Regions from separate parts of the Serratia entomophila genome, predicted to be linked through region 3. Evidence: predicted binding sites of a transcription regulator. Region 3 holds the regulator's gene; each other region holds the start of a gene.
What was found. The regulator sigma-54, encoded in region 3, starts transcription at its own class of promoters, with help from an activator protein. The targets are predictions, from matches to a motif close to GTTGGCACANNTTTCGCTNT.
Positions count from the first base shown of each region.

Region 1: the regulator sigma-54 is predicted to act here: its motif matches at 2,387-2,406, upstream of glnA (glutamate--ammonia ligase).
Region 2: the regulator sigma-54 is predicted to act here: its motif matches at 3,899-3,918, upstream of glnK (P-II family nitrogen regulator).

Region 1 covers NZ_CP082787.1:4,883,756-4,891,687, reverse strand. The annotation lists gene yihX (glucose-1-phosphatase) at 1-127, opposite strand, end outside; gene typA (ribosome-dependent GTPase TypA) at 292-2,115, opposite strand; gene glnA (glutamate--ammonia ligase) at 2,484-3,893, shown strand; gene glnL (nitrogen regulation protein NR(II)) at 4,211-5,260, shown strand; gene glnG (nitrogen regulation protein NR(I)) at 5,269-6,681, shown strand; gene KHA73_RS23345 (YshB family small membrane protein) at 6,794-6,916, shown strand; gene hemN (oxygen-independent coproporphyrinogen III oxidase) at 6,952-7,932, opposite strand, start outside.
Region 2 covers NZ_CP082787.1:1,102,992-1,110,923, reverse strand. The annotation lists gene KHA73_RS05320 (MGMT family protein) at 140-454, shown strand; gene KHA73_RS05315 (YbaY family lipoprotein) at 520-1,008, opposite strand; gene tesB (acyl-CoA thioesterase II) at 1,239-2,102, shown strand; gene amtB (ammonium transporter AmtB) at 2,188-3,474, opposite strand; gene glnK (P-II family nitrogen regulator) at 3,511-3,849, opposite strand; gene smdB (multidrug efflux ABC transporter permease/ATP-binding subunit SmdB) at 4,140-5,918, opposite strand; gene smdA (multidrug efflux ABC transporter permease/ATP-binding subunit SmdA) at 5,911-7,686, opposite strand; gene KHA73_RS05285 (Lrp/AsnC family transcriptional regulator) at 7,779-7,932, opposite strand, start outside.
Region 3 covers NZ_CP082787.1:4,395,338-4,403,269, reverse strand. The annotation lists gene rapZ (RNase adapter RapZ) at 1-256, opposite strand, end outside; gene ptsN (PTS IIA-like nitrogen regulatory protein PtsN) at 388-849, opposite strand; gene hpf (ribosome hibernation promoting factor) at 1,009-1,296, opposite strand; gene rpoN (RNA polymerase factor sigma-54) at 1,320-2,753, opposite strand; gene lptB (LPS export ABC transporter ATP-binding protein) at 2,804-3,529, opposite strand; gene lptA (lipopolysaccharide ABC transporter substrate-binding protein LptA) at 3,536-4,075, opposite strand; gene lptC (LPS export ABC transporter periplasmic protein LptC) at 4,044-4,622, opposite strand; gene kdsC (3-deoxy-manno-octulosonate-8-phosphatase KdsC) at 4,619-5,173, opposite strand; gene kdsD (arabinose-5-phosphate isomerase KdsD) at 5,191-6,177, opposite strand; gene KHA73_RS21080 (calcium/sodium antiporter) at 6,194-7,171, opposite strand; gene mlaF (phospholipid ABC transporter ATP-binding protein MlaF) at 7,534-7,932, shown strand, end outside.

The sequences.
Region 1 (7,932 bases), 490 kb from region 3:
CCTCGCCCATGGCAAAACGATCGGACAACACCGCCAGCGGCGTGCCGCTTAAATTGCTCCATACACCCAGTACACGTTTGAAATCGATATCGACAATCACATTACCTAAATCAAAGATATACAGCATAGTCCTCTCCTGATGGGCCGGTGAGATTTCACTGTAGCGGGAAAAGAGAAGGCTGAACAGGGAGCGGGGAGAAAAGCGCATAGCGCGCCGTACAAACGGGGAATTACAGAGGAAAAAACTCAGGGCGCAGAACCGCGCCCTAAGCATCGTAACTCAATCAGCGATTACGCGTCTTTAGGACCGCGGCTGGCGCGCTTACGATCGTTTTCCGTCAGGTGACGCTTGCGGATACGGATCGAGGTTGGCGTCACTTCCACCAGTTCGTCGTCATCGATAAACTCCAGAGCTTGCTCCAGGGTCATTTTGATGGCCGGAACCAGGGTAGTCGCTTCGTCGGTACCGGAAGCACGCATGTTGGTCAGCTTCTTACCGGTCAGGCAGTTCACGGTCAGGTCGTTGGAGCGTGAGTGAATACCGATGATCTGGCCTTCATACACTTCCGCGCCGTGGCCCAGGAACAGCTTACCGCGATCTTGCAGGCCGTACAGGGCGAACGCTACCGCTTTACCCTGACCGTTGGAGATCAGCACGCCGTTCTGGCGCTGGCCCACATCGCCCGGACGCACGTCGTCGTAGTGGCTGAAGGTGGAGTACAGCAGACCGGTACCGGAAGTCATGGTCATGAACTCGTTACGGAAGCCGATCAGACCACGGCTTGGGATCACGTAGTCGAGACGCACGCGGCCTTTGCCATCCGGATCCATGTTTTTCAGGTCGGCTTTACGCTCACCCATCGCCTGCATCACGGAGCCCTGATGCTGCTCTTCGATGTCCAGCGTCACGTTTTCGAACGGCTCTTGTTTGCGGCCGTCGATTTCGCGGAAGATAACTTTCGGACGGGATACCGCCAGCTCGAAGCCTTCGCGACGCATGTTTTCGATCAGAACGGACAGGTGCAGCTCGCCACGGCCCGATACGCGGAACGCGTCGGCATCTTCGGTTTCTTCAACGCGCAGCGCCACGTTGTGCACCAGCTCCTTGTTCAGACGCTCAAGGATTTGGCGAGAAGTCACGAACTTGCCTTCTTTACCGCAGAATGGCGAGGTGTTGACGTTGAAGAACATGCTGACGGTAGGTTCATCAACGGACAGCGCCGGCAGCGCTTCAACGGCGTTGGTGTCGCAGATGGTGTCGGAGATGTTCAGCTCGCCCAGACCGGTGATGGCGATGATGTCGCCAGCCTCGGCCAGAGAGGACTCGATACGCTCCAGACCCATGTGACCCAGCACTTTGCCCACTTTACCGTTGCGAGTTTTACCTTCGCTGTCGATGATGGTGACCTGCTGGTTTGGCTTCACTTTGCCGCGCTTGATGCGGCCGATGCCGATCACGCCCAGGTAGTTGTTGTAGTCCAGCTGCGAGATCTGCATCTGGAATGGCGCTTCCAGCTCAACCTGCGGCGCAGACACGTGGTCGACGATCGCCTGATACAGCGGGGTCATGTCTTCCGCCATGTCGTTGTGGTCGTTGCCGGCGATGCCCATCAGTGCGGATGCATAGATGATTGGGAAATCGAGCTGCTCGTCGGTCGCGTCGAGGTTAACGAACAGGTCGAACACCTGATCGACAACCCAGTCCGGACGCGCGCCAGGACGGTCAACCTTGTTGATTACCACGATCGGCTTCAGACCGTTGGCGAAGGCCTTCTTGGTCACGAAGCGGGTTTGCGGCATAGGGCCATCCATTGCATCCACAACCAGCAGCACCGAGTCGACCATTGACATCACGCGCTCTACCTCACCGCCGAAGTCGGCGTGTCCTGGGGTATCCACGATGTTGATGCGGTAGTCTTTCCAATTAATGGCGGTGTTTTTTGCGAGGATGGTAATCCCACGCTCTTTCTCCAAATCGTTGGAGTCCATTACGCGCTCGGTGGCTTCTACACGCTCTCCGAAGGTACCGGATTGTTGCAGCAGCTTGTCAACCAGGGTGGTTTTACCATGGTCAACGTGGGCAATAATGGCGATGTTACGCAAATTTTCGATCACAGCTTTGCCTCAGGCATTAGAAATAGCGCGCTATTGTACACGTATTAAGCGAGGTACTAAACAAGATCACAACCATCTCTTATAAACAACTGCGTACCGGTCAGTTTGTGATCCCTTTCACGGTGCAAAAAGCCACCAACGGTGCACTTTTGCACCATTTCGGTGCCCTTACTTACTCATTTTGCACCATGTTAGTGCAATGCATCGCTGATGGTGCATACTGGCGTTGCGTAAAACCCGCACAGAAAGGCGATAAAGGCCTCTTCGAAAAGTTGGCACAGTTTTCGCTTTAGTCTTTTCAAGACGAAAAAAAGCCAGTTCCACAGATTCGTTCCACGACGACAATGATAAATCCGGGAGAGTTAAGTATGTCCGCTGAACACGTATTGACGATGCTGAATGAGCACGAAGTGAAATTCGTAGACCTGCGTTTCACTGACACCAAGGGTAAGGAACAACACGTTACCATCCCTGCTCATCAGGTGAATGCCGACTTCTTCGAAGAAGGCAAAATGTTTGACGGCTCCTCAATCGGCGGTTGGAAGGGCATCAACGAATCTGACATGGTGCTGATGCCGGACGCCAGCACGGCGGTACTGGATCCGTTCTTCGAAGAATCCACCCTGATCATCCGCTGCGACATTCTCGAGCCGGGCACCATGCAAGGCTACGATCGCGACCCGCGCTCCATCTCCAAACGTGCGGAAGACTTCCTGCGCTCTTCCGGCATCGCGGACACCGTGCTGTTCGGGCCAGAGCCTGAGTTCTTCCTGTTCGATGACATCCGTTTCGGCAGCAGCATCCGCGGTTCCCACGTGGCCATCGACGACATCGAAGGCGCATGGAACTCCGGCACCACCTACGACGGCGGCAACAAAGGCCACCGTCCGGCGGTGAAAGGCGGTTACTTCCCGGTTCCACCGGTCGACTCTTCACAGGACATCCGTTCCACCATGTGTCTGACCATGGAAGAAATGGGTCTGGTGGTTGAAGCGCACCACCACGAAGTGGCCACCGCCGGTCAGAACGAAGTGGCAACCCGCTTCAACACCATGACCAAGAAAGCCGACGAAATTCAGATCTACAAATACGTGGTGCACAACGTGGCGCACGCCTTCGGCAAAACCGCGACCTTCATGCCGAAGCCAATGTTCGGTGACAACGGTTCCGGCATGCACTGCCACATGTCGCTGTCCAAGAACGGCACCAACCTGTTCGCCGGCGACAAATACGGCGGCCTGTCTGAAACCGCCCTGTTCTACATCGGCGGCATCATCAAGCACGCCAAAGCGATCAACGCCCTGGCCAACCCGACCACCAACTCTTACAAGCGTCTGGTCCCAGGCTACGAAGCACCGGTCATGCTGGCTTACTCCGCGCGTAACCGCTCCGCTTCCATCCGTATCCCGGTGGTTGCCAGCCCGAAAGCGCGCCGTATCGAAGCGCGCTTCCCGGATCCGGCGGCCAACCCATACCTGTGCTTCGCCGCACTGCTGATGGCCGGCCTGGACGGCATCATCAACAAGATCCACCCTGGCGATGCGATGGATAAAAACCTGTATGACCTGCCGCCGGAAGAAGAAGCCGAGATCCCAAAAGTGGCGGGCTCGCTGGATGAAGCCATGGCCGCACTGAACGAAGACCGCGAGTTCCTGACCCGCGGCGGCGTGTTCACCGACGATGCGATCGACGCTTACATCGAACTGCGTAAAGAAGAGATGGACCGCGTGCGCATGACGCCACACCCGGTTGAGTTCGAACTGTACTACAGCGTTTAAGCCAGACCGCGCCGTCTGCATCTGCGGGCGGCGCCCAAATTTTAGTTGTCGTTTTTTTGTTGCCGTGGAAACTTTCAGCCCATCTTCGGATGGGTTTTTTTCTCCACCGTATTTTCTGCAAAACTATTCCGTACCGCGACAATTGCGGTTGGAGTAGGATAGATGCACTAAAAAGGTGCAGTCGTCTGCTATGCCCCATAGATTTCAAGGTGCAGCTAGGCGGCAACCGAGCGAACCGACAGGAGCTTGGTCTGCCAAGTGACTGGTGTGAGTAAAGGCAGCCAACAACGCTGCGTCTTGAAAGATGAAGGGCATATATGGCAACTGGCAAGCTGCCCGACGCAGGGCAGATCCTCAATTCTCTCATCAACAGCATTCTGCTGTTGGATGCTCGGCTGGCGGTTCATTACGCCAACCCGGCGGCACAACAACTGCTGGCACAAAGTTCTCGTAAACTTTTCGGTACGCCACTGCCCGATTTGCTCGGCTATTTTTCGCTGAACGTCGATCTGATGCGTGAGAGCCTCCACGCCGGTCAGGGCTTCACCGACAACGAAGTGACCCTGGTGGTCGACGGGCGCGCGCATATCCTCTCTCTGACCGCTCAGGCGCTGCCTGAGGGCTATATCCTGGTCGAGCTGGCACCGATGGACAACCAACGCCGCCTGAGCCAGGAACAGCTGCAACATGCCCAACAGGTAGCCGCGCGCGATCTGGTGCGCGGGCTGGCTCATGAGATCAAAAACCCGCTGGGCGGGCTGCGCGGTGCGGCGCAGCTGCTGGCCAAGGCACTGCCCGATCCGGCGCTGACCGAATACACCAAAGTGATCATCGAACAGGCCGATCGCCTGCGCAACCTGGTTGACCGTCTGCTGGGGCCTCAGCGGCCGGGCCAGCACATCACCCAAAGCATTCACCAGGTGGCGGAACGCGTTTGCCAGCTGGTGTCGCTGGAGAAGCCGGATAACGTCACCCTGGTGCGCGACTACGATCCGAGCCTGCCGGAAATGGCCCACGACCCGGATCAGATCGAACAGGTGCTGCTGAACATCACCCGCAATGCGTTGCAGGCGCTGGGGGAAACCGGCGGCACCATCACGCTGCGCACCCGCACCGCGTTTCAGATAACCCTACACGGCACCCGTTACCGGCTGGCGGCGCTCATCGACATTGAAGATGACGGCCCCGGCGTGCCGGCGCAGCTGCAGGACACCCTGTTTTACCCGATGGTCAGCGGCCGTGAAGGCGGTACCGGCCTGGGATTATCCATCGCCCGCAATCTTATCGATCAGCATTGCGGAAAAATTGAATTTAACAGTTGGCCAGGCCATACCGAATTCTCGGTCTACCTGCCCATTCGCCAGTGAGGTTTGCTATGCAACGAGGGATAGTCTGGATCGTCGATGACGATAGCTCCATCCGCTGGGTGCTTGAACGTGCGCTCACCGGAGCCGGAGTGAGCTGCGCCACCTTCGACAGCGGCAATGACGTGCTGGAAGCCCTGGCCACGCAAACTCCTGACGTGCTGCTGTCCGATATCCGTATGCCGGGTATGGACGGTTTGGCGCTGCTCAAACAAATAAAACAACGCCACCCGATGCTTCCGGTCATCATAATGACCGCGCATTCGGATCTGGATGCCGCCGTCAGCGCTTATCAGCAAGGGGCCTTCGATTACCTGCCCAAACCCTTCGATATCGACGAAGCGGTGGCGCTGGTGGAACGCGCCATCAGCCATTATCAGGAACAGCAGCAGCCGGCGCGCAGCCAGCCGGCCAGCGATCCGGCGGCCGATATCATCGGCGAAGCGCCGGCGATGCAGGACGTGTTCCGCATCATCGGCCGCCTGTCGCGTTCGTCGATCAGCGTGCTGATCAACGGCGAATCCGGCACCGGCAAAGAGCTGGTGGCTCATGCGCTGCACCGCCACAGCCCGCGCGCCAAATCGCCGTTTATCGCCCTGAATATGGCCGCCATACCCAAAGATCTGATTGAGTCCGAACTGTTCGGCCATGAGAAAGGCGCGTTCACCGGCGCCAACCAGATTCGGCAGGGGCGTTTTGAACAGGCCGACGGCGGCACGCTGTTCCTCGACGAGATCGGCGACATGCCGCTGGACGTGCAAACGCGTTTGCTGCGCGTGTTGGCGGACGGCCAGTTTTACCGGGTCGGCGGCTATGCCCCGGTCAAGGTCGACGTGCGCATCATCGCCGCCACCCACCAGAATCTGGAGCTGCGGGTGCAGGAGGGGAAATTCCGTGAGGATCTGTTCCACCGCCTGAACGTGATCCGCGTGCATTTGCCGCCGCTGCGCGAGCGCCGCGAGGATATTCCGCGGCTGGCGCGCTACTTCCTGCAGGTTGCCGCCAAGGAGCTGGGGGTAGAGGCGAAGAATCTGCATCCGGAAACCGAAACCGCGCTGACCCGCCTGCCCTGGCCGGGCAACGTGCGCCAGCTGGAGAACACCTGCCGCTGGTTGACCGTGATGGCCGCCGGCCAGGAAGTGCTGATCCAGGATCTGCCGGGAGAACTGTTTGAAACCGCCGCGCCGGAAAGCACCGGGCACAGCCTGCCGGACAGCTGGGCCACGCTGCTGGCGCAGTGGGCCGATCGCGCGTTGCGTTCCGGTCATCAAAACCTGTTGTCGGAAGCGCAGCCGGAAATGGAGCGCACCCTGCTCACCACCGCCCTGCGCCACACTCAGGGACACAAGCAGGAAGCCGCACGCCTGTTGGGCTGGGGGCGAAATACCCTGACCCGCAAGCTAAAAGAGCTGGGAATGGAATAACGGGCGGCGTTGAGGGTAAAAACGCAATCCAGCGCACAAAAAACCAGCGTCTTGAGGCTTTACAGCCGGTGCATGCGCAGTATGATCGTCTCGCACACTCTGGAGGCTGAGAATGCTGGACTCATTCATCGTATTCATTTCTCAAGGCGCGGAGCTTGGCTCTGCCGCCGGCCACACCCCGCAGGCGGCGGTGGCCGCGGTGCTGTGCGCAGCGCTGATTAACTTCTTCAGTTAAAAAAACAGCCGCATCGGCGGCTGTTTTTTCATGCTTCAGATCACCCGGGAAAATTGCTGATTGCGCACCTGCTGACGCAGATAAATATCAAAGCACATGCAGATATTGCGGATCAGCAGCCGGCCGCGCGGCGTGACGCGGATACCCAGCCTGTCGCGCTCCACCAGCCCATCGCGCTCAAACGGCGCCAACAGCTGCAGGTCTTCGGCGAAATACGCGGCAAAATCGATGCCGTGCCGCCATTCGATCGGTTGGTACTCCAGCTGGAAGTTGCAGATCAGCGTTTTGATCACGTCGCGCCGCAGGCAGTCGTCCTGCGTCATCGCCAACCCGCGCCACAGTGCCCGGCCCTGCGCTTCAACGCTACCGTAGTAGCTCTTCAGCTCCTTCTGGTTCTGCGCATAGCTGTCGCCGAGCATGCTGATAGCGGACACGCCCAGCCCCAGCAGATCGCTGTCGCCCTGGGTGGTGTAGCCCTGGAAGTTGCGGTGCAGCTTGCCTTCCCGCTGGGCGATTGCCAGCTCATCGTCCGGCCGTGCAAAGTGGTCCATGCCGATAAACTGATAGCCCGCCTTGCTCAGCGTCGCGATGCTCTGCTGCAGGATGTCCAGCTTTTGCTGCGCGCTGGGCAAATCGGCGTCTTTGATCTTGCGCTGAGCGGCGAACAGGCTGGGCAGATGCGCATAGTTGAACACGCTGAGGCGATCCGGGTTCAGCTCCACCACCCGTTGCAGGGTAAAAGCGAAGCTTTCCGGCGTTTGCTTCGGCAGGCCGTAGATCAGATCGATATTGGTAGAGTGGAAGCCAAGCGCCTTGGCACGGGCGATCAGGGCGAAGATAACCTCTTCATCCTGCTCGCGGTTCACCAACTGCTGCACCTGCTTGTTGAAATCCTGCACGCCCATGCTCAGGCGGTTGAAGCCTTCGCTGCGTAAATGATCGATCACGTCCAGCTCAATCTCGCGCGGGTCGACCTCGATCGACATTTCGGCATCAGGCAGAAAATCAAAGTGTTG
Region 2 (7,932 bases), 1.7 Mb from region 3:
TTCTGTACTTCGAAGCGGTGGGCATTATCGGCGATGCCCCACCAAATAGCAAGCCAACCGAGGTCAACCGCTGTTTTCTTACCCACCTCTCCTGTGGCACACTCTCCGCCTGGGGTTTTACTCATGCGGGAAGACAAACATGAAACCAGAAGACGCCTCCTTTAGCCAACGCGTATTCCACGTGGTGGCCGCCATTCCCTATGGCAAAGTCACCACCTATGGCGAGGTGGCGCAGCTGGCGGGTTCGCCGCGCGCGGCGCGCCAGGTCGGCGGCGTCCTGCGGCGTTTACCGGAAGGCACCTCACTCCCCTGGCATCGGGTGATTAACCGTCACGGGCAGATTTCGCAGCAAGGGGAAGACTTTCAGCGCCAGCGGCAGGCGTTGCTGGCGGAGGGCATCATTTTTGGCCCACACAGCACGGTGGACTTTCAGCTGTACGGCTGGCGCGGGTAAAAAAACAAAACAGCCTTTGGCCGAAGCGCAAAGGCTGTTGCTGTCAGGCGCTCGGAAAACCGAGCTTACGGCATCGCCGTTGGCGCAGCCTGAACCGGCACGCCCTGTACAGGAACCAGCAGCAGATCGGCGCGAGTGCCGTTGCGGTTGACCACTTCCTGGATAGTGTCGGTGATAAAGATCATTTGACCATTCACCGTCACCGCCGCGCTCAGAATGATACGCGCATTCGGCTGGATGTCGGCCGGGTTGTACGGCAGGACGAAATTAAACGGCGCCTGTTTGCCGTCGGTGCGCACAGCTCGCTGGGCAATGACTTTCGACGGCGCATCCGCCAGCGAGGCGTCAGAGAGAGTAACCGTCAGTACGGCATCCGGCGGCAGCGCAATGCGCTGGCGAATGTTAACCGAACCAGTCACCGCCGGGCCCTGAATCTGCGTTTGCGCGGTCGGGTTTCCTGCCGTCGGGGTAGGCACATCCGCACTCTTTTGGGCACAGCCCGCCAGAGCCATCGTCAATGCTGCTGCTCCGCCTACGATTTGCCAGAGTTTCATGGATCGGTCTCCTTTTTTATTATCAACATGTTGGTGGCTTTCACCACCTCACTCAATAAACTTAGCACAAAATACTGAAAAATCCATTTAGCTCCGCCTATTAATCACTTCCCCTGCTGATAATGCTCACTATTAAGGTAATTTTAGCGGCCCCATAACGCAAGATGTTGACGTCCCGCCGTGATATTCCGCACACTGCGCAAAATGATTATTAGAAAGGTAATAACTTTATGAGCCAGGCATTACAAAACCTCCTCGATCTGCTGGATCTGGAGAAAATCGAAGAAGGGCTGTTCCGCGGCCAAAGTGAAGATCTGGGCCTGCGTCAGGTGTTCGGCGGCCAGGTCGTGGGCCAGGCGCTGTATGCCGCCAAGCAAACGGTGCCGGCGGAGCGCAGCGTGCATTCGTTCCACAGCTACTTCCTGCGCCCGGGCGATAGCAGCAAGCCTATCGTGTATGACGTGGAAACCCTGCGCGACGGCAACAGCTTCAGCGCTCGCCGCGTCAGCGCCATTCAGCACGGCAAGCCGATTTTTTACATGACCGCCTCCTTCCAAAGCCCGGAGACCGGTTTTGAACATCAGAACCGCATGCCGGACGTGCCGCCGCCGGAAGGGCTGATGTCCGAATCGGAAATCGCCCAGAAGCTGTCGCATATGCTGCCGGAAAAGGTGCGCGATAAGTTTATCGGCCAGAAACCGCTCGAAATGCGGCCGGTGAAGTTCCACAACCCGCTGAAAGGCAGCGTGGAAGAGCCACACCGTTACGTGTGGTTCCGCGCCAACGGCAGCATGCCGGACGATCCGGCCATTCATCAGTATCTGCTGGGCTACGCCTCCGACTTCAACTTCCTGCCGACGGCGCTTCAGCCGCACGGCGTCGGTTTCCTCGAGCCGGGCATGCAGGTGGCCACCATCGACCACTCGATGTGGTTCCACCGCCCGTTCCGCCTGGATGACTGGCTGCTGTACGCGGTGGAAAGCTCCTCCGCCTCCGGCGCGCGCGGTTTCGTGCGCGGGCAGATCTACACCCGCGACGGCGTGCTGGTCGCCACTACGGTGCAGGAAGGGGTGATTCGCCAGCGCGACGCCTAAAATATAAAAAGGGCGATGTCACCATCGCCCTTTTTTGCATCATCATTATTTTATTGTTATTTAGCGCACTGCCCTTCTTCCAGCCTTACTGGTTGTAGGCGCTCTCGCCGTGGCTGTTGACGTCCAGGCCTTCGCGCTCCTGCTCTTCCGGCACCCGCAGGCCAACGATGGCCCCGGCGATCTTGAAGGCGATAAAGGCAGCGACGCCAGACCACACCAGAGTGATCGCTACGCTCAGCAGCTGGACCCACACCTGGTGGCCCATGGTCACGCCTTCCGCATAGCCGGTGCCGCCCAGTGAAGAGGCGGTGAATACGCCGGTCAACAGACAACCGACGATACCGCACACCCCGTGAACGCCGAACACGTCGCAGGTGTCGTCCACCTTCAGCCATTTCTTCAGCGTGACCACGCCCCACAGGCCGGCAACGCCGCCCACCAGGCCGATGATCAGCGCCCCGCCGACGCCCACGGTGCCCGCAGCCGGCGTGACCGCGACCAGCCCGGCGATGCAGCCGGAACAGGCGCCCAGCAGCGACGGTTTACCGCGCGCAATCCACTCGGCGAAGGTCCAGGAGAGGATGGCGCCTGCGGTAGCAATCACGGTATTCAGGAACGCCAGGGCCGCAATGCCGTTCGCCGCGCTGGCGGAACCGGCGTTGAAACCGAACCAACCGATATACAGGATGGAAGCGCCGGTAAACACCATCGGCAGGTTATGCGGTTTGAACGCCTCCTTGCCGAAGCCGGCGCGTTTGCCCAACAGGTAGGCGCCAATCAGGCCGGCGCTGGCGGCGTTGATGTGCACCACGGTGCCGCCGGCGAAGTCCAGCGCGCCATCGGCGGCCAGGAAACCGCCGCCCCACACCATGTGGGCAATCGGCAGGTAGGAGATGGTGAACCAAATGGCGGCGAAGATCACCACCGCCGAGAAGCGGATGCGTTCAGCGAAGCCGCCCACCACCAGCGCCACGGTGATGCAGGCGAAGGAGCATTGGAACGCCACGTGGATCATCTGGTTAAAGGTGCCGGTCACGCTGTCGATGCCGATGCCTTTCAGCATCGCCGTCTGGAAACCGCCGAAGAACGCGTTGCCCTCGCTGAAGGCCAGGCTGTAGCCGTACAACACCCACAGCACGCACACCAGCGCGAAGGTGACGGTGACCTGAGTCAGCATCGACAGCACGTTCTTGGAACGCAGCAAACCGCCGTAAAACAGCGCGACGCCCGGCAGCGTCATGAACAGCACCAAAGCGGTGCAGATCATCATGAACGCGTTGTCTGCCTTGTCTGCGACCGCCGGAGCGGCCAGGGCCAAAGAGGGAACCATGGTTACCGTACTCAGGCCCAACATGGATAAAAGTTTTTTCATTATCAATCCATCCCCATTACTTAACTGAGCCTGTGATTACAGTGCTGCTTCGTCGGTTTCGCCGGTGCGAATGCGAATGACACGTTGCAATTCGGCAACGAAAATTTTGCCGTCACCGATCTTGCCGGTGTAGGCGGCTTTGCTAATGACATCAACCACTTCATCTAATTGGTCGTCGGCAATTGCGATATCGATTTTCACCTTAGGCAGGAAATTGACGCTGTATTCAGCTCCACGATAAAGCTCAGCGTGCCCCTTCTGGCGGCCAAAGCCTTTGACTTCGGTTACGGTCAGCCCCTGAATGCCCACAGAGGATAGGGCTTCACGCACGTCCTCCAGCTTGAATGGTTTGATCACCACGGTCACCAGCTTCATATTGCCCCTCCACGAATTAAGCCCAAACTCACCCCGATACGGGCTGAATAAAGCAAAGGCTGTGCCATAAATGGTTTTGTATGCGAATTCAGCGGATTACCTGGCAGGGCAGCGTGGGAACGGCGGGCAAGCGGCCGGGCGCAGGGCGCACCGGCCATCGGCGGTTAAATTTTGCGCACTAATTTGGTGCGCTGCGCGTCGAAAAAGTGCAGCGAGGGGGATTTGAAACGGATCTATGCCTGTTTATGGTGCGCCGGGGTAATGCGGGGGCCGCAACCGGCCCCCGGGCATCAGGCGGGTTGGCTCTCTTCGCGGGTTGCCGCCGCCAGCTCTTCGCCCACCAGCTGCAGCTGATACATCTGATGGTAACGGCCCTGCTGCGCCAGCAGCTGCTGGTGATTGCCCTGCTCCACCGCCTGCCCGCGGTGCAGCACCAGAATCGAATCGGCGTCGACGATGGTCGACAGACGGTGAGCGATCACCACCAGCGTGGTGTGCTCGCGGATCAGCCGCAGCGCGCGCTGGATGGCCTGCTCGGTTCCCGAGTCGATGTTGGCGGTCGCCTCGTCGAGGATCAGGATCTGCGGCGCTTGCACCAGCACCCGTGCCAGCGCCAGCAGCTGTTTTTGGCCCACCGACAGGTTATTGCCCTGCTCGCCCAGGCGAGTATGAATACCCTGCGGGAAACCGCGCACCAGCTCCGCCAGCTGCACCCTCTCCAGCGCCTGCCACACCGCCTGTTCCGAGATGTTGCGCCCCAGCGTGACGTTGGCCAATACCGATTCGGCGATCACCACCGGATCCTGCTGCACCATCGCCATGCCCTGGCGCAGCGTGCGGTGCGACAGGCTGGATAGCGGGCGACCGTCGAGGCGCACCTCACCCTCGCCGACCGGGTAATAGCCCATCAGCAAGTTGGCCAGCGTGCTCTTGCCACTGCCGGTGTGGCCAACCAGCGCCACGAAACCGCGCGAAGGCACCGACAGCGAAATATGCTGCAGCACCTTTTTGTCCGCGCGATAGGCGAAGCTCAGATCGTCGATGTCGATGCGGCCGCTGGCCAGCGGGCGATCGTCGGCGCCGTAGCTTTGCTGGCTGCGATCCATCAGCTCGAAGATGCGTTCGCCGGCCACCACCGCCTGTTGCAAAATCGATTGCTGCGAGGTCAGCTCGATCAGCGGCTCGTTCAGGCGGCCCAGGTAGTTGATAAAAGCGTACAGTACGCCGACGCCGATCGCGCCCTCACCGCTGAAGCCGAACAGCATCAGCAGGCCGCACAATACCAGCGCCGAAAACAGGCTCAACAGCGGCCGCAGCAGAAAGCCGTCCAGCCGCAGGGTTTGCATGCGTGCGGTATAATGCGAACGGCTGGCGGCGCTCATGCGTTCGCCGAAGCGGATCTGTTGGCGAAACTGCTGGATCACCCCCATGCCGTTGATCACTTCATTGAAGCCGTCGTTGATGTCCGCCAGATAGCTGCGCACCCGGCGCACGATCGGCGTGCTGTAGTACTGGTAAATGCCCATCACCACAAACACCGCCGGGAAAATGCAGATAGCCACCAGCGCCATGCGCCAGTCGAGGCTGAACATCGCCACCAGCATGGTGCCGATCAGCGCGGCGCTTTTCAGCACCGTGGAGACCACCATGACGTACAGATCCTTGATCACCTCGGTATCGTTGGTCACGCGCGAAATCAGCTGCCCGACCGGCTGGGTGTCGAAGGCGCTGAGCGGCTGGCGCAGTGCGGCGTCCATCACGTCGGTGCGCAAACGCTGCACCACCCCCACCGCCGCCTGGTTGAACAGCAGCGCCTGAAAATAGTGCAACGCCGCCGCCAGCAGCTCCAGCAGCACGTAGGCCGCCGCCAGCCCGCCGACGATCGCCAGCGGCAACTGCCCTTTGGCGACGTAGTTGTCGATGAAATAGCTGATCAGGATTGGCCCGGCGACTTCCGCCGCCGCCGCCACCCACAGCATCAGCACCGCAATCCCCAGCGGTTTGCGGTACGGCGAGCCGTAAGCCAGCAGCCGTTTCAAGGTCGGCCACAGCTTTTGTACTTTATTCATTGGCTAACGCCTCCTCACCCGCTTCCGGCGCCTCATCCAGCGCCGCCTCCAGCTGCTGGTAGCGGTACATGTCGCGATACCAGCCCGGCTGCGCCGCCAGCGCCGCATGTTCGCCGCGTTGCGCCACGCCGCCGTGCTGCATCACCAGGATCTCGCTGGCCTCGGTCAACGCCGACAGCCGGTGCGCGCTGATAATCACCGTGCGGTTCTGCCCCCAGCTGCGCAGGTTGTGCAGGATCTGATGCTCGGTGCGGCCGTCCACCGCCGACAGCGCGTCGTCCAGGATCAGAATTTCCGCGTCCAGCAGCAGCGCGCGGGCGATGGAGATGCGCTGCTTCTGGCCGCCGGACAGCATCACGCCGCGTTCGCCCACTTCGGTTTCATAGCCCTGCGGCAGGCGCAGAATATCCTCGTGCACGCTGGCTAAGCGCGCCGCTTGCTCGATCTGCTCCTGCGTCGCGCCCGGGTTGCCCAGCGCGATATTGTTCGCCACGCTGTCTGAGAACAGGAACGGCGTTTGGCTGACCACCGAAAGGCGTGAACGCCAGTCGTCGAGCTTGATCTCGGTCAGCGGCAGGCCGTGATAACTGATTTGCCCCTCGTCCACGTCGAACTGGCGCTGGATCAGCGACAGCAGCGTCGATTTTCCCGCGCCGGTGGGGCCGCACAGCCCCAGCATCTGCCCCGGCTCCAGCCTCAGCCGGACATCGTGCAGCGCCGGCTGCTTATTCTCCGGATAATGGAAGGCGCGAATATCCGCCGCCAGCACGCCGCGGCCGGCCGGCAATGCCCGTTGCCCGTCCTGCACCGCCGGCGCTTCCTCCAGCAGGCTGCGGATGCGGCTGTACGCCGCGCTGCCGCGCTCAACGATGTTGAACATCCAGGCCAGCGCCAACATCGGCCAAATCATCAGGCCGAGATACATCACGAAGCTGGTCAGCTGCCCCAGAGTCAGGGAGCCGTTCACCACCATCCAGCTACCGCCGCCGATCGCCAGCAGGTTGGAGGCGCCGATGGCGATATAAATCGTCGGATCGAAACGCGCATCGACCCGCGCCACGTGCATGTTCTTCGCGCCGGTTTGCGCCGCCACCTCGGCGAACTGGTTAGACTGATGATCTTCCAGACCAAAGGCTTTGATCATGCGGATGCTGGTCATGCTTTCCTGCGCCTGATCGTTCAGGCTGGAAAATGCCGCCTGCGCCGATTTAAAGCGTTGATGCAGCTGGTCGCCGTAATATTTGATGGCGATCGCCATCAGCGGCATCGGGATCAGCGAAAGCAGCGTCAGCTCCCAGCTGATTTGGGTGCTCATCACCACCAGCACCACCAGCCCCATCACCAACGAGTCCACCAGCGTCAACACGCCCTCACCGGCGGCGAACACCACGCGATCCACGTCATTGGTGGCGCGCGCCATCAGATCGCCGGTGCGGTGGCGCAGATAGAACGCCGGGTTCTGCCGGCTGAGCTGGCGGTAGAAATTCTCGCGCAGCTCAACCGCCAACTGGTAGGAGGCGCCAAACAGCAGTACCCGCCACACGTAGCGCAGCAGGTAAACAATAATCGCGGTGCCGAGCATCAGCCCAAGCCAGGCCATCAGCACGCCGGTCGACATCTGTTTTTCAGTGACGCCATCCACGATGATGCCCACCAGCTTGGGCGGCAGCAGTTGCAAAATGGCGATGACGATCAGCAGCACCACCGCCCCCAGGTAGCGGCGCCACTCTCGGCGGAAATACCAGCCGATTTGAGCAAATAATCTCACGCAGTTTGTTTCCAGGATTTTATGGGGTTTATCTGTTGTTCCGCCTCAACGAAGCAGGATACCACCGTTGCATCGCCAATTCGGTGAACTTTTCACTCTGGCACCGGCAGCGCGGTAGTGTATTTGATTTTTTCCATGGCGAAGCTGGAGGTGACGTCGATCAGGCCCGGCACGCCGTTGACCAGCCGCTTGTAGAAGCTGTCGTAGCTCTTCATGTCCGCCACCTCCACCTGCATCAGGTAGTCG
Region 3 (7,932 bases):
CGAGGAACAGCAGCTGCGGCGAGAAGCTCTCCGGCAGCTGGGTCATCGCATATTCAAACACTTCCGGCGATTCCGGCATGTTGCGCACGTCGATGCTCACCGCTGCGGAGATGTTGCGTTCCGCCAGCGTATTGGCGAGCTGCGGCAGCAGCACCACGGGCAGGTTATCAACGCAGTAAAAACCCATGTCTTCCAGCGCCCGCAAGGCGACGGATTTCCCTGAACCGGAACGGCCGCTGACAATCATCAGCACCATGTGGCAACTCCCCCTGGCATCTCGGCGGCGTTCATCGCCACCGGTAGAAACTTCGTTATTCCGGCCGCAGCCGGAATACATCATGGTGAAACAGTATCGTTATCCTGGCTGGAAGTCACGCCAGCCGGGCGTTACTCGGTGATGATTTGGTAAAGTTCTTCGTCGCTCTGCGCGGCGCGCAGGCGGCGGCATACGGTTTTGTCGGCCAGGCGCTTGGCGACCAGCGACAGGGTATGCAAATGGGTTTTACACTGATCGGCCGGCACCAGCAGAGCGAACAGCAGGTCGACCGGCTGGTTGTCGATGGCGTCAAAGGCGATGGGTTGGTCGAGACGGATAAACACGCCAACGGCCCGCAGTGTGTCCTCTTCCAGTTTGCCGTGGGGAATGGCGATACCGTTGCCGATACCGGTGCTGCCCATGCGCTCCCGGGTGAGAACCGCGTCAAACACCACCTGCGCAGGCAGGTTAAGCTGAGTAGCCGCCAGTTCGCTGATAATTTCCAAAGCCCGTTTCTTGCTGGTGCAGTGTACCGAGCTTCTGGTGCACTCGATGTTTAACACCGAGCTTAATTGCATATATTCGTTGTTCATCTCATCTTCACTTAAAACCGCGCCGGCGGGTGAACCCGGCAAGGCGGTTTTTCGCCTGTTTTAACCCTGATTACCGTTTCGGCGCGTTACCCATTCAGGTAACGCGCCGATAGCTGAGGCTGCGTTGAGCAGCGCCCTGACGGGAAGAGGGTCAGAGTGTCAGTGTTGCTTCAGTTTGTCTTTATGTTTGTTCAACTGACGCGCCAGTTTGTCGATTAGCGTATCAATTGCCGCATACATATTCTCGTCTTCCGAGGTGGCGTGCAACTCGCCTCCATTCACGTGCACCGTTGCTTCCGCAATTTGCTGCACTTTTTCCACACTTAAAACAACATACACCTGATTGATGCGGTCAAAATACTGTTCGAGCTTGGCGAACTTGTTGTTCACGAACTCGCGCAATGGATCGGTGATTTCGATGTGGTGTCCGGTAATGTTGAGCTGCATAGTGTCTTCCTTCTCAATAGAGGTCAAACCAACTGTTTACGCTGGTTCGACGGCGGGATGGACAAAGACTCTCGGTACTTGGCGACGGTGCGCCGCGCCACGATGATCCCCTGATCGGAGAGCAGGGTGGCCAGCTTGCTGTCGCTGAGCGGTTTGGCGGGGTTTTCCGCCGCAATCAATTTCTTCACCAATGCGCGGATCGCCGTTGAAGAGGCTTCGCCGCCGCTGTCGGTATTCACGTGGCTGGAGAAGAAATACTTCAATTCGAAAATGCCGCGCGGGCTGTGCAGAAACTTCTGCGTGGTCACGCGCGAAATCGTCGATTCATGCATCTCCACGGCCTGGGCGATATCCGCCAGCACCATGGGCTTCATAAATTCCTCACCCTGCTCAAAGAACGCCTGCTGCTGGCTGACGATGCAGCGGGTCACTTTCAACAGGGTCTCGTTACGGCTTTCCAGACTTTTAATCAGCCACTTGGCTTCCTGCAGGTTGCTGCGGATAAACTGGCCGTCGGCTTCGTTGCGCGCGCTGTTGCCCAACGCGGCGTACTGCTGGTTGATCTTCAGGCGGGGAATGCTGTCGGCGTTGAGCTCAACCGTCCATTTATCCTGCACCTTGCGCACCAGGACGTCCGGAATGACGTATTCCGACTCGCCGGTATTGATCGACTGCCCCGGGCGCGGGTCGAGCGACTGGATCAGCACCATCGCTTCTTTCAGTGTATCTTCTTTTAGCCGGGTTGAACGCATCAGGCTGCGAAAGTCGTGATTGGCCAGCAGGTCCAGGTGTTCGCTGATGATCAGGCGGGCTTCGGCCAGGTACGGCGTGTCTTTCGCGTATTGGGAAAGCTGGACCAACAGGCAGTCGCGCAGATCGCGCGCGGCGACGCCGATCGGATCAAAATGCTGCACGCGTTTCAATACCGCCTCGACCTCGTCCATGGTCACATTCTCGTCACCCAGGCTCTCCAGAATGTCTTCCAGCGGCACGGTGAGGTAGCCGGTGTCGTCGACCGCGTCGACGATTGAGGTGGCGATGGCGGCGTCGGTGTCGGAGAACGGCGTCAGATCCACTTGCCACATCAGGTAATCCTGCAGCGTCTGAGTGGTTTCGCCCTGATACACCGGCAGCTCGTCATCGCTGTAGTCGGTGCCGGTGCCCGACGGGGTGCCGGCGGTGTAGATTTCGTCCCAGGTGGCGTCCAGCGGCAGCTCTTCGGGCATGTCCTTCTGCTCCAGCGCCTCGCGGGTATCCAGGCCTTCGGTCTCGGTAGACTCTTTGGCGTCGATTTCTTCGTGCAGATCGGTCTGCTCAAGCAGGGGGTTGCTCTCTAACGCCAGCTGTATTTCTTGCTGAAGCTCAAGCGTGGACAACTGCAGCAGGCGAATGGCCTGCTGGAGCTGCGGAGTCATGGCCAGCTGTTGGCTGAGCCTGAGTTGCAAACCTTGCTTCATAATCTTCTGTCTACTTCCGTTAACCGTCGTCCTTCAGGACGCGCTGGCACTCAAAGGCGGAATTCTTCGCCCAGATAAACGCGTTTCACCTGTTCATCGGCCAGAATAGCATCCGGCGTGCCGTGGGCAATCAGTTTGCCCTGGCTGACGATATAGGCGCGTTCACACACGTCCAGCGTTTCGCGCACGTTGTGGTCGGTGATCAGCACGCCCAGGCCGCTGTCACGCAGGTGCTCGATGATTTTTTTAATGTCGATAACGGAAATCGGGTCAACACCGGCGAAGGGTTCATCCAGCAGGATGAATTTCGGGTTGGCCGCCAGCGCTCGGGCAATTTCGACGCGGCGGCGTTCACCGCCGGACAGCGCCTGGCCCAGGCTGTCGCGCAGGTGACCGATATGGAATTCTTCCATCAGCTCTTTGGCGCGGTCTTCGCGCTGTTCGCTGGTGAGATCGGCGCGGATCTCCAGCACCGCCATCAGGTTGTCGTACACGCTCAGGCGACGGAAGATCGACGCTTCCTGCGGCAGATAACCGATGCCGCGGCGCGCGCGGGCGTGCAGCGGCAGCAGGCTGATGTCTTCTTCGTCGATCACGATGCGCCCGGCGTCGCGCTGAACGATGCCCACCACCATGTAAAAGGTGGTGGTTTTACCGGCGCCGTTCGGCCCCAGCAGGCCGACTATCTCGCCGGACTTCACTTTCAGGCTGACGTCTTCAACAACTTTGCGGCCCTTGTAGGCTTTCGCCAGGTTTTCTGCGATGAGTGTAGCCATAGGTGATTAGTTACTCTTCTGTTGCCCGTTTTTGTCTTGCAGCTGCGACGGTACCAGAACCGTGGTCACGCGTTTGCCTTTATCGCTGAACGCCTGCATTTGCTGCTGCTGCACCAGATAGGTGATGCGGTCGCCTTTCACGTTGCTGTCGAGCTGTTCCAGATAGGCGTTGCCCGTCAGGGTCACCAGCTGCGTCGCCACGTCGTAACGCACTTTCTGCGCGTGGCCTTTCACCGGCTTGCCGCTGTCCTGCATCTGGTAGAAGGTTACCGGGTTGCCGAACGCTTCAATATAGGTTTTATTCTGATCTCCACCCGGACGGGTGACGACCACCTTGTCTGCACGGATATCGATGGTGCCCTGTTTGATCACCACGTTATCGGTGAAGGTGCTGACGTTGCTCTGCATGTCCAGCGCCTGCTTCAGCGAGTCGATGCTGACCGGCTGGTTAGAGTCGGATTTCAGCGCCAAAGCGGGAGCGCTGGCGGCCAAAACTAAGCTGCCGATCAACAGATTACGGAATGGTTTTTTGGTTCTGGATTTCATAGTTGGTCTTGACCTTATCAATCAGCTCAGCGGTTTTGGCCCGCAGGTTCCCACGCATTTTCATGCCGTTAGAGGTAAAGTTCGTCCCAAAGAGCGTCACTTCGTCATCGGAAGACACATCCTGGGTTACCAGATTCACCTGAGCATTGTCCGTTTTAATTTTTTCCAGCTGCGACGTGGTGGTCAGGCTATTCACCTCGACGTGGCCGTAAAGATACAGCATCCGATCCTTAGTCAGTTTGGCGCGATCGGCGCGCACTGACCAGGTTGCCACCGCATTTTCATCAAACAGCGTCATCACCGGTTGGGTAAACCAGCTCAGCTCGTCGGTGGTGTAATAGTTCACGTCTTCCGCCACCAGCTTGTAGCTCAGCTTGCCGGCCGGATTGTACACCACGGTGACCGTATGCTGGCTCTGATAGGTAGGTGACTGGTCGTTGAGCGGCGCCGGGGCGCCGTCATCGCTGAAGTCCGTCATGTTCCAACCGATCAATGCCAACGCGATCACCGCCAGCAGGAGGGTGATCCAAAGTTTGATTTTGCTCATATCGACAGCCCTTTGGCGTCCTCCAGCTTATTCTGAGCCAAAAGAATAATGTCGCACAGTTCGCGCACCGCGCCGCGGCCGCCGGCAATGCGGGTAACGTAATGGGCCCTTGGCGTCAGCAATGGATGCGCGTCCGCGACCGCGACCGCCAAACCCACCTGCGCCATCACCGGCCAGTCGATCAGGTCATCGCCGATATAGGCCACCTGATCCGCCGTCAGCGACAGTGTATCCAACAGTTCGCGGAAGGCCAAAAGCTTATCGGACTGCCCCTGATACAGATGGGTGATGCCGAGGGTGTTAGCCCGGTCTTCCAGCAGCTTGGCGGAGCGGCCGGTGATGATCGCCACTTCGATGTCCGAGGTCTTCAGGCAGCGGATCCCATAGCCGTCGCGTACGTTGAACGCCTTTAATTCTTCGCCGTTGTTGCCCATGAAAATCAGGCCGTCGGACAGCACGCCGTCGACGTCACAAATCAGCAGGCGGATTTTACCGGCACGCGCCATCACGTCTTGCTCTACTGGCCCGTAGCAGGTGTCTACCAGACTCATTCCGTTCTATTCCTTAATTAAACGACGCCGGCGCGCAGCATGTCATGCATATGTACCACACCCAGCAACTGGTCGCCATCGGCAACCAGCAGCGCGGTGATGTGGCGTTGCTGCATCAGGTTCAGCGCATCGACCGCCAACATGCCCGGCCGCACCCGCACGCCGCCGAGCGTCATGACGTCGGCTATCTTGGCGTCGTTGAGATTGATGCCCATATCGAACACCCGGCGCAGGTCGCCGTCGGTGAAGATGCCGGCGATTTTCATCAGATCGTTGCAGATGACCGTCATGCCCAGGTTCTTGCGGGTGATCTCCAGCAGCGCGTCGCGCAGCGAAGCGTCGGCGCTGACGTGCGGGATTTCGTCGCCGCTGTGCATGATGTCGCTCACCCGCAGCAACAGCCGGCGGCCGAGCGCGCCACCCGGGTGCGACAGCGCGAAATCTTCCGGGGTGAAGCCGCGCGCCTTCAGCAACGCAACGGCCAGCGCATCGCCCATCACCAAGGTGGCGGTGGTGCTGGTGGTCGGTGCCAGTCCCAGCGGGCAGGCCTCCTGAGGAACCTTGATGCACAGGTGGATATCCGCTGCCTTGCCCATCGAGCTTTCCGGGTTGTTGGTCATGCAGATAAGCGTGATTTGCTGGCGTTTCAGCACCGGGATCAGCGCCTGGATTTCGTTGGACTCGCCGGAATTGGAAATGGCGAGCACGATGTCCTGCGCAGTGACCATGCCGAGGTCGCCGTGGCTGGCTTCCGCCGGGTGGACGAAGAACGAGGGGGTGCCGGTGCTGGCGAAGGTGGCGGCGATCTTGCAGCCGATGTGCCCGGATTTACCCATACCCATCACCACCACTTTGCCGCAGCAGGCGGCGATGGTTTCACAGGCGCGGGTAAAGTTCGCATCGATGTAGTTGTCGAGCTGAGCCAGCCCTTCACGCTCGATCCGGAGCACTTCTTTACCGGCCTGTTGAAAATCGAAGCCAGGTTGCAACTGAATATTCGACATGCTCATTCCCGTCGGTTTAGCCGAAAGTATTGAAAGGGTTAAAGAACAGCACCGCAAGATACGCAATAAAGCCACATAATAACAGAGCGCCGGCCAGATGGCCGATGCGATGTTTGCGCCCGATGCACAGGGCGCTGAGCAGGATGCTGGCGGCCAGCATCACCCAGTAATCGCGCTGGAAGGCGGCGGCGTCGACGCTGCCCGGCGACAGCAGAGCGGGAACGCCCAGCACGATCACCGTGTTAAAAATATTGGAGCCGATGATATTGCCAATCGCCATATCATCCTCGCCCTTGAGCGCACCGGCGATCGAGGTGGCCAGTTCGGGCAGGCTGGTGCCGATGGCGATGATGGTCAGCCCGACCACCAGCTCGCTCATGCCGAAATAGTGCGCGATCACCGTGGCGTTATCGACCACCATCTTGGACGACAGCGGCAGAATGATAAACGCCAGCACCAGCCACAGCACCGCCACGGTATTGCTGCTGTCCTGCGGCAGCTCGGCGATCTGTTCCACGGTCAGGCTGTCGCTGCCTTCGCGCTGCGCCAGCCGGGCGATTTTCAGCATCAGCAGAATGAACCCGGCAGCGGCGGCCAGCAGCAATACGCCGTCCAGCCGGCTCAGGGTGCCGTCCATCAGCACGAAACCGCACAATACTGTGACCGCCAACATCAGCGGCAGTTCGCGCCGCAGCACTTCCGAACGCGCCGCCAGCGGATGGATCAGCGCGGCGACCCCGAGGATCAACAATATATTGGCGATGTTGGAGCCCAATACGTTCCCCACGGCCATATCTATCTGCCCGTTCAGCGCGGCGGTGGTCGAGACGATCAGCTCCGGCAGCGAGGTGCCGATGCCGACGATGGTCATGCCGATAATCAACGGCGGTACGCCGAGCGAGCGGGAAATCACCGCAGCACCGTAAACTAAGCGGTCTGCACCGTACACCAGTAAAAATAAACCAACGATTAATAATGCGATTGCGAGAAACATGCAGGGTCCTTTGTCGGGTATTTATCCCAGTTCGTTGGTTAAAAGCCGCAATTCGGCTATCTTGCTTTGCCCTCCGTCGCGCAGCCTAAAGCCGCAGCGACGGGTTTTCCCGGCTAATATATGAACGCTTTCGTTTTTTTCGTTATGGCGCCAATTTTGACCGGGTGAGGCGGAAAAGTAAAACCAATGGCATCATTGGTAGCGAAATGGCGGTAAGTTTTTGTAAAGATGACACCGATTGCGCCCGTTACTTTAACATCACGGGTAGATTTGTACCCAAACGAGCGAGGTTGCAGCCAACAACGCTGCAGCTTCAGGTAGAAGGGCATAGCAAAAAATGAGCCGTAAAGGATCTATATAACATGCACCAGAAGGCAGAGAATCTGGTCGAAGTGCGCGATATGAGCTTCTCGCGCGGCGATCGGCTGATATTCGAAGACATCAACCTGACGGTTCCCCGCGGCAAGGTGACGGCGATCATGGGGCCGTCCGGCATCGGCAAAACTACGTTGCTGCGCCTAATTGGCGGCCAGCTGACGCCGGACCGCGGCGAGATCTGGTTTGACGGCGAGAATATCCCGGCGCTGTCTCGCCACCAGCTGTACGACGCGCGCAAGAAAATGAGCATGCTGTTTCAGTCCGGCGCGCTGTTCACCGATCTGACGGTGTTCGAAAACGTGGCTTACCCGCTGCGCGAGCACAGCAAGCTGCCGGAGCCTATTCTGCGCAGCACGGTGCTGATGAAGCTGGAGGCGGTAGGG